3 regions of the Pseudarthrobacter sp. 902506025 genome follow, and region 3 is predicted to be linked to each of the others. Evidence: riboswitches for the same ligand, from Rfam matches in the RefSeq annotation. Region 3 holds a riboswitch; each other region holds the start of a gene.
What was found. A riboswitch is a leader RNA that binds a small molecule or an ion and turns the genes downstream of it on or off. The one in region 3 is predicted to bind cyclic di-AMP.
Positions count from the first base shown of each region.

Region 1 (4,370 bases), on a different contig from region 3:
CTTCCAGTACGCCCGCGCCACCGAAAATATGGACCTCCTGAAGCGGCTGGCGGACCACGCCATCGGCAGGCACTACCCCCACGCGGCGGATGCCGACAACCCCTACCTTGCGCTGTTCGCGGCGGTCGTCTCCGCCCAGGCGGAGCTGGTGGCCCGGTGGATGCTCGTTGGCTTCGTACACGGGGTCATGAACACGGACAACATGACCATCTCCGGGGAAACCATCGACTACGGCCCGTGCGCGTTCATGGATGCCTTCAACCCGGCCGCCGTTTACAGTTCCATTGACGTCGGCGGACGCTATGCCTATGCCAACCAGCCTGTCCTGGCCGAATGGAACCTGGCCCGGCTCGCCGAGGCCATGCTGCCGCTGATTGACAAGGACCAGGAGAAGGCCGTGGCCCCGGCAGTGGAGGTCCTGGGCAGTTTCCGGGGCCACTACAGCCAGGCATGGACCCGCGGGATGACGGCCAAGCTGGGACTGGACAGCGTCGATGAAAACGGCGCCGGGGCCCTGGTGGATGATGTCCTCGACCTTCTTAAGGACGGACCCGTGGACTACACCCTGTTCTTCCGCAACCTGGGCAAAGCGGCCCGCGGGGACCTTCGTCCCGTGCGCGGCATGGTCCTCGACCTGGCCGCCCTCGATGCCTGGCTGGACCGGTGGCAGGCGCTGCAACCTGACCCGGAGCTGATGGACAGCGTGAACCCGGCCTACATTCCGCGGAACCACCTGGTGGAAGAGGCGCTGTCCGCTGCCACCGCCGGAAACCTGGCTCCACTGCAGCAACTGCTGGAGGCGGTCAGCGCCCCCTTCACCGAGCGGCCCGGCCTGGAACGCTACCTGCAGGGGGCGCCCGACGACTTCGGCAGCTACATGACCTTCTGCGGCACCTGACCGCAGCGGGCCGCGGGGGCAAAACGACAGGAGGGTGGCAACCGGTATTCCCGGCTGCCACCCTCCTGCTTCGTCCGGGGCCGCCAAGGGCACCGGACAGTGCGAAGACTAGGCTACGCGCACAGCGGAGTAGCCGCCGAGCCAGCTGATGGAGTGCACCTGCGTGTCGAAGCCGTTGACGCCGCCGCTGACAACCTGGCCGTTGCCTGCGTAAACGCCCACGTGGCCGGAGGTGATGATCAGGTCGCCGGGGGCGGGAGCGCCTACAACGGTGCCGTACTGGAAGAACTGGGTGGGGGCCAGGTCGCCCACGGACTTGCCGACGGAACGCAGCGCCTTCTCGACCATGGCGGTGCAATCCTGCTTGACGCCCAGCTGGCCGTAGGCCGAGGCGAGGATCGCTGCGCCGGTGCCGGTGCCGGTGGTTGATGCCACGGGGGTTGCCGAGGCGTAAGACATGTTCATGCCGGTGTTCGCCGGAGCGGTGGCGGCTGCGGCCTGCACGGGTGCTGCTGCAGGGGCCGGCGCCGGGGCTGCGGTGTAGCCTGCGCCCGGAATCTGGATCTGGTCGCCCGGGTAGATGATCGAGGACAGTCCCAGGCCGTTGGCGGACAGCACGTCATTGAGGCTGACGCCGTAGGCTGAAGCGATGGCGCCAAGGGTGTCGCCGGAAACGACGGTGTGGACGTTGCCTGCTGCTGCAGCGGGGGCTGCGGCCGGGGCAGCGGGTGCCGAGGTGGCCTGGACGCTGGTCTGCTCAGTGGTGTCCGGGCCGGATACACCTGCATGGGCCGGGGCGCCGACTCCGAAGGCAATGCCGGACGCTGCAGCAACGGCGAGCGCCGGGCGGCCCAGCGAGCGGGCTTGGGATTTTGCTGTTACGGCGAGGCCCTCGAGCACAATGGAGCGGGCCGGAGTCGCGCGGTGACGGGCTGAAATGGAATTTTTTGACACGGTTGATCGCCTCTCCCATGCCTGCGGGGTGAGCTGTCGGGTTCGGGCTGGAGATACCCGGCCGGAAGCGGCTCCGCGGTAGGCGGAAGCGCATTCGACTTAACCCCTAGGCCACAATATGGCCGTGGAAACTTGGTTCCCCCGTCCCTGCCAACTGGAGCGGTTGGATCCCATGATCAGCGGCAGGGCTCGGCATGCTGACGGGAATGTCCCGTCTGAGAGGGACACCAGTCGACCATAACCCAGGTGCATCGCAATTGTCACATTTGGATAACATACGAGGTTCTTCTCTCGCATTGCGCAAACGTCTGGACATTCCAGGGCGTTCCTGGGCGGACCTCTGCTGATACTTTTCCTGTTGAGCACGGTAACAATGTGGAAACAGCAGCCTGCGTTGCGCGGGAATCCGGCGGTAAGCTTCCGGACTATGCCCCTGTTCGTGACCATCGCGAGGCTCCCTTGGCAGGGAGGCCTCCTGGCCCTTGCCCTGGCCGCAGGCACCATGCTGCCGGCGGCGGCCGACGAGCCGCCACCGCCCGGCGGGTATCCCTCCTGGGCGGACGTGCAGGAGGCGAAATCGTCCGAAGCGGCAAAAGCCGCAGAAATCGCCACCATTAATGGACTCCTGACGGACCTTGAGGCGGATTCGGAGGCAGCAGGCGGGATGGCCGTGCGCTCGGCCGCCGACTATGCCGCCGCAGACGCCGCGCTGCAGGCAGCCACCTCCCGCCTGGATACCCTGTCCGCCCACGCTGCCCGTGCCAACGCGGAGCTGGCCCGGCACCGGAAGGACATCGGTGCCCTGGCCGTCCAGTCCTACAAGACCGGCGGTACCAATGCAGGATTCTTCGTCGCGCTGGACGCCCTGGAAACCAACAGCGTCCAGGGGCTCAACCTGGTCAAGCTCGTGGGCGACAAGACTGCCACCCTGGTCGCCAATGCTGCCGCCGCCGAAAAGACGGCCACCGCCCTCACCGAACAGGAAAAAGCCGCCAGGAGCGAGCGGGAACGCCTGTCCGGGGAAGCGAAAGCAAAACTGGACGCCGCACGTTCCGCCCAGGATTCGCTGGCCCGGCGCGTCGCAGAGGAGCAGCGGCACGGCAGCGAGCTGACCGCCCAGCTCGCCACCCTGAAAGGTACGACGGCGGCCATGGAGGGTGAGTACCGCCAGGGCCAGGCCGCACTGGCCGCCTACGAGGCGGCCCAGGCGGCCAAACGTGCCGCCGCTGAGGAGCAGGCCCGCGGGCAGGCGGAGGCTGCAGCCAGGGCGGCCGCAGTGGCAGCCCGGCAGCCAAAGGCGCCCGCACCCGCTGCCGACCCTGGCCAGGCCAATCCGGCCCAACCCGGTCCGGCCCCCGGCGCCGTCAGCAATCCCGGCGTCAGCAACCCCGGCCCTCCCGCTCCGGAAGACCCGGCACCGGCCCCGCCAAGCCCTCCCGCCGTCGTCGTGCCTTCTGTTCCCGGCGGTGCGGTGAACGACCCCGCCGGGGCCAAAAGCTACGCGTCCGGACGCCTGCCCGCCTACGGGTGGGGCCAGGACCAGTTCCTGTGCCTGGCCCAGCTGTGGACCAAGGAGTCCAACTGGCTGACCACCGCCACCAACGCCTATTCCGGAGCCTATGGGATTCCGCAGGCCCTGCCCCCGGGGAAGTACGCCAGCGCCGGCGGTGACTGGCTCACCAGCTACCGCACCCAGATCGAATGGGGCCTGGGCTACATCCGCGACCGCTACGGTTCCCCGTGCGCGGCCTGGAACCACTCCGCATCCCTGAACTGGTACTGACTGACGCGTTAGGCTGTCAACATGCCAGATTTCGAACGGTTCCGTGCGCTGCTCGAAGAGGAGCGGGCGCGGCGCCTGGCACTGTTGCCGGCGCTGCGGGCGGACATCGAGGCAGCAAACTCGGCGCGCCAGGATTCCAACGTCGACGACGAGCACGATCCCGAGGGTGCCACCATCGCCTTCGAACTCTCACAGGCCTCCGCGCTCCTGAAACAGAGTTCGGCGGGCCTGGACCAGATTGAGGCGGCCCTTGCCCGGCTGGCGGCGGGGACCTATGGCACCTGCGCCGTCTGCGGGGAGCCCATCGCCGAGGGCAGGCTGGAAGCCCGCCCCTGGACCCCGTACTGCATCCGGCATGCGGCGTCCGGGCGCGGGCGGTGACCGGCACGGCGGACGTTGTGTCCGCGGCGGCGGATTTCGTGGACCGGACCCTCCAAAACGAGGGCGCCTGGTACCGGGCGGACGACGTCGGGGCCCGGCTGGGCGGGGTACTGGCCTCTTATGGTTCGTCCGTGGGGGCCGTCCGCGGGACCGTGCGTGATGCGCTGCGGAAGTTCAAGGACCTGGACCATGACGGCACGGTCATGCTGGCGTCCGCCCTGTGGGGTCAGCCGCGGCCCGGTTCCCGGCCGGTGTTCGAGCGCCGCCTGGCAGCGGTGGTGCTGCTGCAGTCACGGGTGCGGCTGCTCCGTCACTCTGACCTGACCCGGCTGGAGGGCTTCCTTCGCTCCGCGC
Region 1 is NZ_JBFBKW010000001.1:819,627-823,996, reverse strand. Features, by position in the region: gene AB0280_RS03710 (protein adenylyltransferase SelO) at 1-898, shown strand, start outside; gene AB0280_RS03705 (C40 family peptidase) at 1,007-1,852, opposite strand; cyclic di-AMP (ydaO/yuaA leader) riboswitch at 1,856-2,027, opposite strand; gene AB0280_RS03700 (coiled-coil domain-containing protein) at 2,280-3,635, shown strand; gene AB0280_RS03695 (TraR/DksA family transcriptional regulator) at 3,657-4,016, shown strand; gene AB0280_RS03690 (DNA alkylation repair protein) at 4,013-4,370, shown strand, end outside.
Region 1: linked by a shared signal. The riboswitch ahead of AB0280_RS03705 (C40 family peptidase) and the one ahead of AB0280_RS19670 (hypothetical protein) in region 3 are both predicted to bind cyclic di-AMP.

Region 2 (4,370 bases), on a different contig from region 3:
GGAGGTCTCATTCTGCGGCCAGGCATAGACGTCCACGCCGGCCTCGGCCTGCGCCGCCGGACGGGTGCCGGGCTCGGATTTGATGATCGAGGAGGACTCCAGGAAGGGCGCCTTGTTGGTGGCTGCGGCGAACTTTGACCCGAATTCACCGAAGGAGAGGTGCTGGGCCTTCTTCTCCACCAGGCCAAAGCTTGCGATGTCCCAGAACGCCGTGGAGCCGCCAACGCCGAGGACCACCTCATACCCCTCCGGGGCACGGAAGAACTGGCTCAGGCCGTCGCGGACGGATCCGACCAGGTTCTTGACCGGCGCCTGCCGGTGCGAGGTGCCGAGGATGGTCTTGGACGCTGCTGCCAGGGCATCCATCTGTTCCTGGCGGACCTTTGACGGGCCGGCGCCGAACCGCCCGTCCTTGGGCAGGAGGTCGGCGGGGATCGTGATGCTGGTGTCGCTCACAGGTGCTCCAATTCGGCGGGGACGAAAACTTTGGTCCGGACGGGCGGGTAAGGGGTGGCCGGCAGCGCGCGGTGGCTGCGTGGCAGGCCTGTTCCATTCTGCCTGAAGGGCAGTGGGTGCGGGAGCCGGTGCGGGCAAAGTCCAGACAATGAGACGGTCCCGTCCAGGGGTGGCTGCGCAGGGGGCAGCTATTCGGACAAAGTCAAAATAGGCTAAGCTAGCCCCCGGACTACCTCGCGGGAACAGAGCGGTACGGTGGGACAACGCAAGGTACTGCGCTCGAGGAGCTGAGCTGGATGACGGATCTGATCGACACTACGGAGATGTACCTCAGGACCATCCTGGAGCTTGAGGAAGAAAACATCGTTGCCCTTCGGGCCCGTATCGCCGAGCGTCTGCGCCACTCCGGCCCCACGGTGTCCCAGACCATCGGCAGGATGGAACGCGACGGACTCGTCGTCGTCTCCGGCGACAGGCACCTGGAACTCACGGACACGGGCCGCAAGCGGGCCACCGAGGTCATGCGCAAGCACCGGCTGGCCGAACGCCTGCTGGCTGACGTCATCGGTTTGGACTGGGCCTACGTGCACGACGAAGCCTGCCGCTGGGAACACGTCATGAGCGAGCGCGTTGAGCGGCGCATCTACGAGATGCTGGACCACCCCACCGAATCGCCCTACGGCAACCCGATCCCCGGCCTCGCCGCCCTGGGCGGACAGCCGGCCACCGGCTCCGCCGACGCGGTCATCAGCCTGGTGGAGGCCATGAAGGGCTACGGCCCCGCCTCTGCCGTGACCATCAGCCGGCTGGCCGAACCCATCCAGGTGGAGCCCGAACTGCTGGCGCAGCTGGACGAAGGCGGGATCCGGCCCGGCGCCGCCGTTGCGCTGGAACGCGTGGGAGATTACATCTCCGTGCGGGTGTCCGGAATCGAAGGGGCACTGGAGCTGCCGCCCGAGGTTGCCGCGCATGTTTTTGTCGCCGTCACCCAGCCCTGAGCCGCGCCTCATACCCCGGCGAAGCGCTTCCACGCAAAGATAACGGAATTGTTACCTAGGGTCTTAAGGCCCTATAGTGGAACCAATCGTTGATACTTAAGCGTTACCCGATCCGGAGCCGAGCTCTGCCAGCGGATCGGGTGCATGAGTCGTTACTGGCAGAGGCGGGGGAACCACAATTGGCGGCGGGGGACTGCCTTGGGGTGAAGTCCGTCAGCAGCAAGCCTCTCCAGTGAAGGATTCTTCCGGGAATACCCCTGTGCAGAAGCTTGCCCATGACGGGCCGGGTCTTTGATCTCTCTGACCCGAATCCGACAGCTAACTCCGCAGGCTTTTCCAGAGAGGAACCCTTCTTGACCATGCAGACCTCCCGGGGCCGCCGCCGCGCGGCAGGCCCCCCTTCGGCACCCCGGGTTGTCGAAGATGTCGCAGCGGAGCGCCCCCGCGATCTGCATCGTGACGCGCGCCGCCGCCGGGGTCCGTTCCGGCAGGTGACGGAGTTTGCCGCCGCCAGCGGCATTGGCCAGAAAGCCGGAATCGCCCTGGCCGCCACCGGTCTGGTGCTGACGGTCACGGTGCCCGCCACCAGCCCCGTCATGGCCACCGATGCCGCCGGCAACGCGCCATTGGCAGCCTCCGCCGTCAGTCCGCAGCCCCAGATTTCCGCTGATATTGGCGCCCAGATCGACTTCAGCCGTTCGGCAGTGGTGACCCAGGCCGACCCCGACGGGAAGCTGAAGCAGCTCCTGAGCGCCCAGTCCGCCGGCTCCGTCACCCGGGCAGCCTCGGCCGGCACCCTGGCCGCACCGCTGGCATCCCTCACCACCGCGTCGCCCTTTGGCTACCGGGTGAGCCCCATCACCGGCGGCTCCGGAGACTTCCACCGCGGCCAGGACTTCGTGGCGCAGTGCGGAACGTCCGTCCTGGCGGCCGCGACCGGCACCGTGACCTTCGCAGGCTGGCACCAGTACGGCGGTGGGAACCGGGTGGTCATCGATCACGGCAATGGGCTGGAGACCACCTACAACCACCTGTCGTCGTTCAACGTCAAGGTGGGACAGACCGTCTCCCGCGGCGAGGTCGTGGCGCTCAGCGGCACCACGGGCGCATCCACCGGCTGCCACCTGCACTTTGAGGTCCAGGTCAACGGCGAAGTGGTCGATCCCATGGGCTGGCTGTAACCGAATGAGTGTGCACTCTCAGATCGCAGCGACCTGCCGTGACCTGAATGTGACATTGAAACAAAACTGCTGTACCGTCTAACTCGCGTCAACTTTTCCGAAGTTGACGCTCTTGAGTGGATTGCCTAACTCTGCCACCGCTCAAGGTCCGTTCGCATTTCATCGTCTGGCAGGGGCGGGGGAACCAATTTTGGCCTTCATTTCCTGAAGGCCTTGGGGTTAAGTCATGAGCTTCCCAGGAAGCAGAGTGGCCGGGTGACTCCCATCCGAATCCGACAGCTCACCTCGCAGGCATTGGGAGAGGCTACCTTCGTGTCTTCACGCCATCATTCTGCGCGCCACCGTGCGCAAACAGTTCGCACCAACCCCCTGGACGCCGTGTCCAAGGCCGTCAGTGCAAATGCCGGGACCGTAGGCCGCCAGGCTGCCGTTGTGGCAGCCGCATCGGGCCTTATCCTGAGCATGGGCCTGCCCGCCACCGCAGCTGACACCACCGCTGGTGTCTCCGCATCCACCGAGTCCGGTTCGGCCCAGACGGCCCTCGCCGTCACCGCCGCCCCCACGGCTACGGTTTCCTTCGAGCGTCCCGCCGTCAAGACCACCGCAGCTCCGAAGGTGGAAGCGGTGCGTCCCCAGTCCATCGCCCCGGCCGTGCGCGACGCCGCTGCCACCGCAGGCCAGGACGCGGCCCCTGCCGCCAAGGCTGCCGAGACTGTCTCCGCCGCAACCTCCGGTATTGCAGCAATCGCCTACACCGGCATCGGCCACTCCTACGTCTGGGGCGGCACCAGCCCCGTCACCGGCTGGGACTGCTCCGGGTTCGTCCAGTGGGTCTACGCCCAGGCCGGCATCAGCATCCCCCGCACCAACGCGTGGAACATCATGACCCCCACCTCCACCCCGCAGCCGGGCGACCTTGTGGTCCAGAACGGCGGCGCGCACGTGGGCATCTACGTCGGCAACGGCATGATGGTCAGCGCACTCAACCCTTCCCAGGGCACGCTGCTCCACTCGCCTGCAGCCACCGGTACCTCGTCGTACTACCACCTCAACAAATAGTTCTTGGGCTTCACGCTCCAAGGGCTATTTCTTTGCCCAAAGCTTTTTCGCTAGAAACCACATCCCCGTTCGGGATGCGCCGGCGTACCCCCAAGATGCCGGCGCATCCAGCTTCCCTTTGCCTGCCTACACGCGGTTCGAAGGAAAAACGAAAGAGAGAACTGATGACGACTCGTGCTACCGCACGGCACCGCGCCGAGGTCACCAAAACCAACTCGATCTCTGTCATTGCCAAAGCTGTCAGCGACAACGCCGGTGGCATGGGCCGCCAGGCTGCTGTCATCGCTGCTGCTTCCGGCCTGGTCCTGACCAGCGGCATTGCGGCCAACGCCGCCGACACCAACGTCAAGCGCGATTCCGCTCCCGCATCCCAGATGGAAGTTGAATCCGTCGTCGACGCCCCGATCTCCGCGGCTTCCACCATTGCCATCAGCTACGAGAAGCCTGCCGTTACCACCACGCCGGCTCCCGTCGCCGAGCCTGAGCCCGAGGTTCAGGTACAGGAAGCTGCACCTGCCGCCCAGCCGGCTGCTCCCAAGGTCACAGCCAAGGTTGCCACGGCTGCCGCTCCGGCCGCCCCTGCAGCCCAGGCTTCGGCCAGCGGCAAGGGTGCTGCCATCCTGTCCGCAGCCTACGCGCAGCTCGGTGTCATGCAGGACTGCACCATGCTGGTGAC
Region 2 is NZ_JBFBKW010000012.1:86,219-90,588, reverse strand. Features, by position in the region: gene serC (phosphoserine transaminase) at 1-456, opposite strand, end outside; gene AB0280_RS18745 (metal-dependent transcriptional regulator) at 753-1,454, shown strand; cyclic di-AMP (ydaO/yuaA leader) riboswitch at 1,592-1,803, shown strand; gene AB0280_RS18740 (M23 family metallopeptidase) at 1,814-2,635, shown strand; cyclic di-AMP (ydaO/yuaA leader) riboswitch at 2,764-2,943, shown strand; gene AB0280_RS18735 (C40 family peptidase) at 3,014-3,694, shown strand; gene AB0280_RS18730 (NlpC/P60 family protein) at 3,859-4,370, shown strand, end outside.
Region 2: linked by a shared signal. The riboswitch ahead of AB0280_RS18735 (C40 family peptidase) and the one ahead of AB0280_RS19670 (hypothetical protein) in region 3 are both predicted to bind cyclic di-AMP.

Region 3 (4,370 bases):
CTCCGTCGTTCGACCGTCCGATCGTCCGTGACGTGGTGGCAGAGGAAGTGCACCACCACGGCGGGGACGGCAACGAGCATGCCCACGGCAGCCACAACAAGGACACCGCCGGATGATAGTTTTGGGGGATGCGTACTCTCGTTGTTGACCACCCTCTGGTCGCCCACAAGCTCACCGTCCTGCGGGACAAGAACACGCCGTCGCCGGTCTTCCGCCAGCTGACGGAAGAGCTGGTGACCCTGCTGGCCTACGAAGCCACGCGGGAGGTCCGCACGGAGCCCGTCACCATCGAAACCCCCGTCAGCACCACCATTGGCACGGCGTTCACCAAGCCCACCCCGCTGGTAGTCCCCATCCTCCGCGCAGGCCTGGGCATGCTGGAGGGCATGACCAAGCTGGTCCCCACCGCCGAGGTTGGCTTCCTGGGCATGGCCCGGGACGAGGAGACGCTGGACATCATCACCTACGCGGAGCGCCTGCCGGAGGACCTGACCGGCCGCCAGGTATTCGTCCTGGACCCCATGCTGGCCACCGGCGGTACGCTGCGCGAGGCCATCAAGTTCCTGTTCAAGCGGGGCGCGTCCGACGTCACCTGCATCTGCCTGCTGGCTGCCCCGGAGGGCCTGGCCAAGCTGGAGGAGGAACTGGGCGACGCAAACGTGCACATCGTCCTGGCCTCCATCGACGAGAAGCTCAATGAGAAGTCCTACATCGTTCCCGGCCTGGGTGATGCAGGCGACCGCCTGTACGGCATCGCAGGGTAGCCTTCCCCCTTTTCCGGCAGGATCACCGCCGCTAGCCTGTGCGGATGGACTGGAAACTCGAACTTGTCTTTGTCCCCGTGTCCGACGTCGACCGCGCCAAGGATTTCTACGTCAACAGGGTGGGCTTCAACGCCGACTATGACGAGCGGCCTTCGGACGACATCCGCTTTGTGCAGCTGACGCCGCCCGGATCCGCCTGCTCCATCTGTTTGGGGGAGGGGCTGGTGGACGCACCTCCGGGCACGGGGTCAAACCTGCAGCTGGTGGTGGACGACATCCAGGCCGCACACGACCACCTGAAGAACAACGGAGTGGACGTCAGTGATATCGAAGTGCTGCCGTGGGGCCACTTCGTGTACTTCGCCGATCCGGACGGCAACAAGTGGTCCGTCCAGTACATCCCGTGGCGGAACGCCGGGCCGGACGCAACCGAAAGCACCGCAACCACAGGCGCCGCAACCGAAACCACCGCGACCCTAACGTCCGCACCATAGGGCGCTGCAGCTTAAACCACCAGGGTTAAGGCAGCCTGGGGTTAAAACACCACTGCCCGCATCCGTTTGGATGCGGGCAGTGGTGATGCTGCAATGCTCTGCTGTGCCCCTGCCCAAGGCGTACGACGGCGGAGAGCCGGGACGCGCCGTCGGCCGCGGTCAATGCGGGGCAGGCTCCGCGGAGGGTGGTCCTTCGACGCGCAGCCGCGGGAGAGAGGTGCCTAGTACCAGTTGTGCGCCAGGTGGAAGTTCAGTGCGCCGCAGGGGGACTGGTAGCTCTTCTTGATGTAATCCAGGCCCCAGTTGATCTGGGTGCGGTAGTTGGTGAGGTAGTCCGCGCCGGAGCTGGCCATCTTCTCGGCCGGGAGGGACTGGACGATTCCGTACGCCCCGCTGCTGGGATTGGTGGCCGTGGTGGTCCAGTCGGATTCCTTCGTCCACAGGGTCTGCAGGCACTGCATCTGGTCCGGTCCCCAGCCGAATGTGGCCAGCTGGCTGGCGGCGTAGGCCTGGGCGCCGGCGGGGTCGTTGACCGCGACGGCGGGTGCCGGCTCAGGAGCCGGGGCGGGCTCGGGTGCAGGTTCCGGTGCCGGTGCAGGCGCTGGCGCGGCCGGCGCGGGGGCGGCGGGTGCCGGGGCCGCGGGAGCGGGCTCCGCCGCCTGCGGTGCCACTGCGATTGCGGCGGGAGCGGGGCTCTCCACCGGGTTGGAGCGGATGTCGCTCTTCTCGATGCTCATCTGGGCATCGGACGCTGCCTGGGTTGCCTGGGTCGATGACACCGGGGCCATGCTGCTGGTGGCCTGGCCGGCTGCGCCGACCCCAACCAGAACCGCGCAGGATACTGCGAGGATTCCGGCCCTGCGGCCGAGGGTGTTTTTCTTTGCCTGCTGCGTGGCCTTATGTTTAGCCTTGGCATGCAGGCGTGCTTCTGCCGTGTTTTTGGACATGATTGATCGCCTCTCACACCTGCGGAGTTAGCTGTCGGGTTCGGATGAGGGCATCCGGCCGTACGGAAAAATCACGTACTGGCTTAACCCCAAGGGCATTCATTGCCCGGGACGGTGGGTCCCCCGCCTCTGCCGTTGCTCAATCGGAAATCCGGGGAAGCGGCAGAGCTTGGCGTCAACCCGGGATATGCGGCCCGAACGGGGACCGCACCCAATCGACGGTACAGGAAGATTAAGTGAAAGTCACATTTAGGTAACGGAAGTCACGGCTGGCAGCGCGTCGGGTTGTGTGACTGCGGAGGGAGTATCCCCGTAATGGACTGCCCGGGCCCCGGGCACCCTTCACCCCGGGCACTCGCGTGCCAGAGCATCATTCGGCCGGGTCCCCGGGGCGTCCTCCGCTAGTGGCCGGTCAGTTCGTAGACCGTAGTGCCGCCAACGATCTGCGACGTGAAATTGGCTGCCACCCACTCAGCGATCCGGGTGGCAGCGTCCGAACCGGTGGTGGAGCGCATGGCTCCGCCACCGATAAAGTAATGGATCTCTCCCCGGGCTACCAGGTCCTGGAACTGCGCCAACGTGGGGGAGGGGTCGGTGCCGTTGAAGCCGCCCACCGCCATGACCGGCAGTTCCGTTGCCAGTTGGTAACCCGCGGCGTTGTTGGAGCCCACCACGGCCGCGGCCCAGGTGTAGCTTGAGGCGCTGCTCTTGAGCGCGGCGACCAGGTCAGCCGACGGCGTGGGCGCACCCAGGAGGCCACCCACGCCACCCCCGCGGCCACCCGCGAAGCCCGTGCCGCCCTGGGCGTTCGGCTGCCGGAAGCCGTGCCCCGTATTGCCTTGTGCCGTACTGCCCGGGTTTGTGTTGCTTTGCCCCGCAATACTTGAACCGCCGGTGCTGTTCGGGCCGGACCCGTTCCGGCTGTTCCGGACGCCGGCGGGAGCACCGCCCGGCCCAGCGCCGAAGCCGGCCGTGGGGCCGGCACTGACGATTGCCCCGCTGTGCGCTGTGGACGCCGTGGAGATGGAGTAGGCCAGCGGTCCGGCGAGCGACGCCGTGATGGCCAGGGCCGCCGTCGCCCGCTGCACCGAACGCATGCCCAGGAACTTGCTGAAGCCCGCTCCTGCTGCCCCGGCCAGCCCGCCTGCAAGGACCACCCAGCGCAGCCAGGGGCCGTAGGCCGAGGTGGTGCCGAGCAGGGAGAACGCCGTCAGGGCTGCCGCGGCCACTGCGGCCGCGAGCACGATTGCGGCGGCCGCCTGCTGCCTGTGCTGCCACAGCAGGACTGCGCCCAGGCCGGTCAGCCCGGCGATGCCCGGCGCCAGCGCCACGGCGTAGTAGGGGTGGATGATGCCCGCCATGAAGCTGAACACCAGGCCGGTCACCAGCACCCAGGAGCCCCAGACCAGCACGGACGCGCGCACCGGATCCGTCCGCGGTGCCCGTCGGCCGACCCACAGCAGGCCGGCCGCAAGGATCAGGGCGGAGGGCAGCAGCCAGGCGATCTGGCCACCGAACTCGTTGTTGAACATCCGGAACAGGCCGGGAACGCCCCAGCCGTTGCCGCCGCCCACGCTGCCCGTTTCGTCGCCCGTCAGCCTGCCCAGTCCGTTGTAGCCGAGGGTCAGCTCCAGGATGGAGTTGTCCTGCGAACCGCCGATGTAGGGCCGCATGCCGGCCGGCGTCAGCTGCACGGCCACGAGCCACCAGCCCGCGGAAACCACCATCGCCGCCCCGGCCGCGGCCAGCCGCAGCAGGCGCCGGCCCAGCCTGCCCGGCCCCGCAACCGCGTAGGCCACGGCAAAACCGGGAACCACCAGCAGGACCTGCAGTTGCTTGGCCAGGAATCCAAAGCCCAGGAACACCCCGGCCAGCAGGAGCCAGCGCAACCGGTCCTCCTGGACCGCGCGGAGGACCGCGTACGCGGCCGCCGTCATGAGCAGCACCAGCAGGGCATCCGGGTTGTTGAACCGGAACATCAGCGTGGCAACCGGGGTGAGGGCCAACACCGCGGCTCCCAGCAAGCCCGCCCGGTGGGCAGCGGTGGCATCTCCGGTGGCGTGCACCGCGGTCCGGCGCACGGACAGGTAGAGCAGCCAGGCGGCCGCTACGCCCATCAGCGCCTGAGGAACCAGGATGCTCCACGGGTTCAGCCCAAACAGCCG
Region 3 is NZ_JBFBKW010000014.1:12,464-16,833, forward strand. Features, by position in the region: gene AB0280_RS19655 (phosphatase PAP2 family protein) at 1-116, shown strand, start outside; gene upp (uracil phosphoribosyltransferase) at 129-764, shown strand; gene AB0280_RS19665 (glyoxalase superfamily protein) at 809-1,258, shown strand; gene AB0280_RS19670 (hypothetical protein) at 1,480-2,205, opposite strand; cyclic di-AMP (ydaO/yuaA leader) riboswitch at 2,211-2,372, opposite strand; gene AB0280_RS19675 (ArnT family glycosyltransferase) at 2,607-4,370, opposite strand, start outside.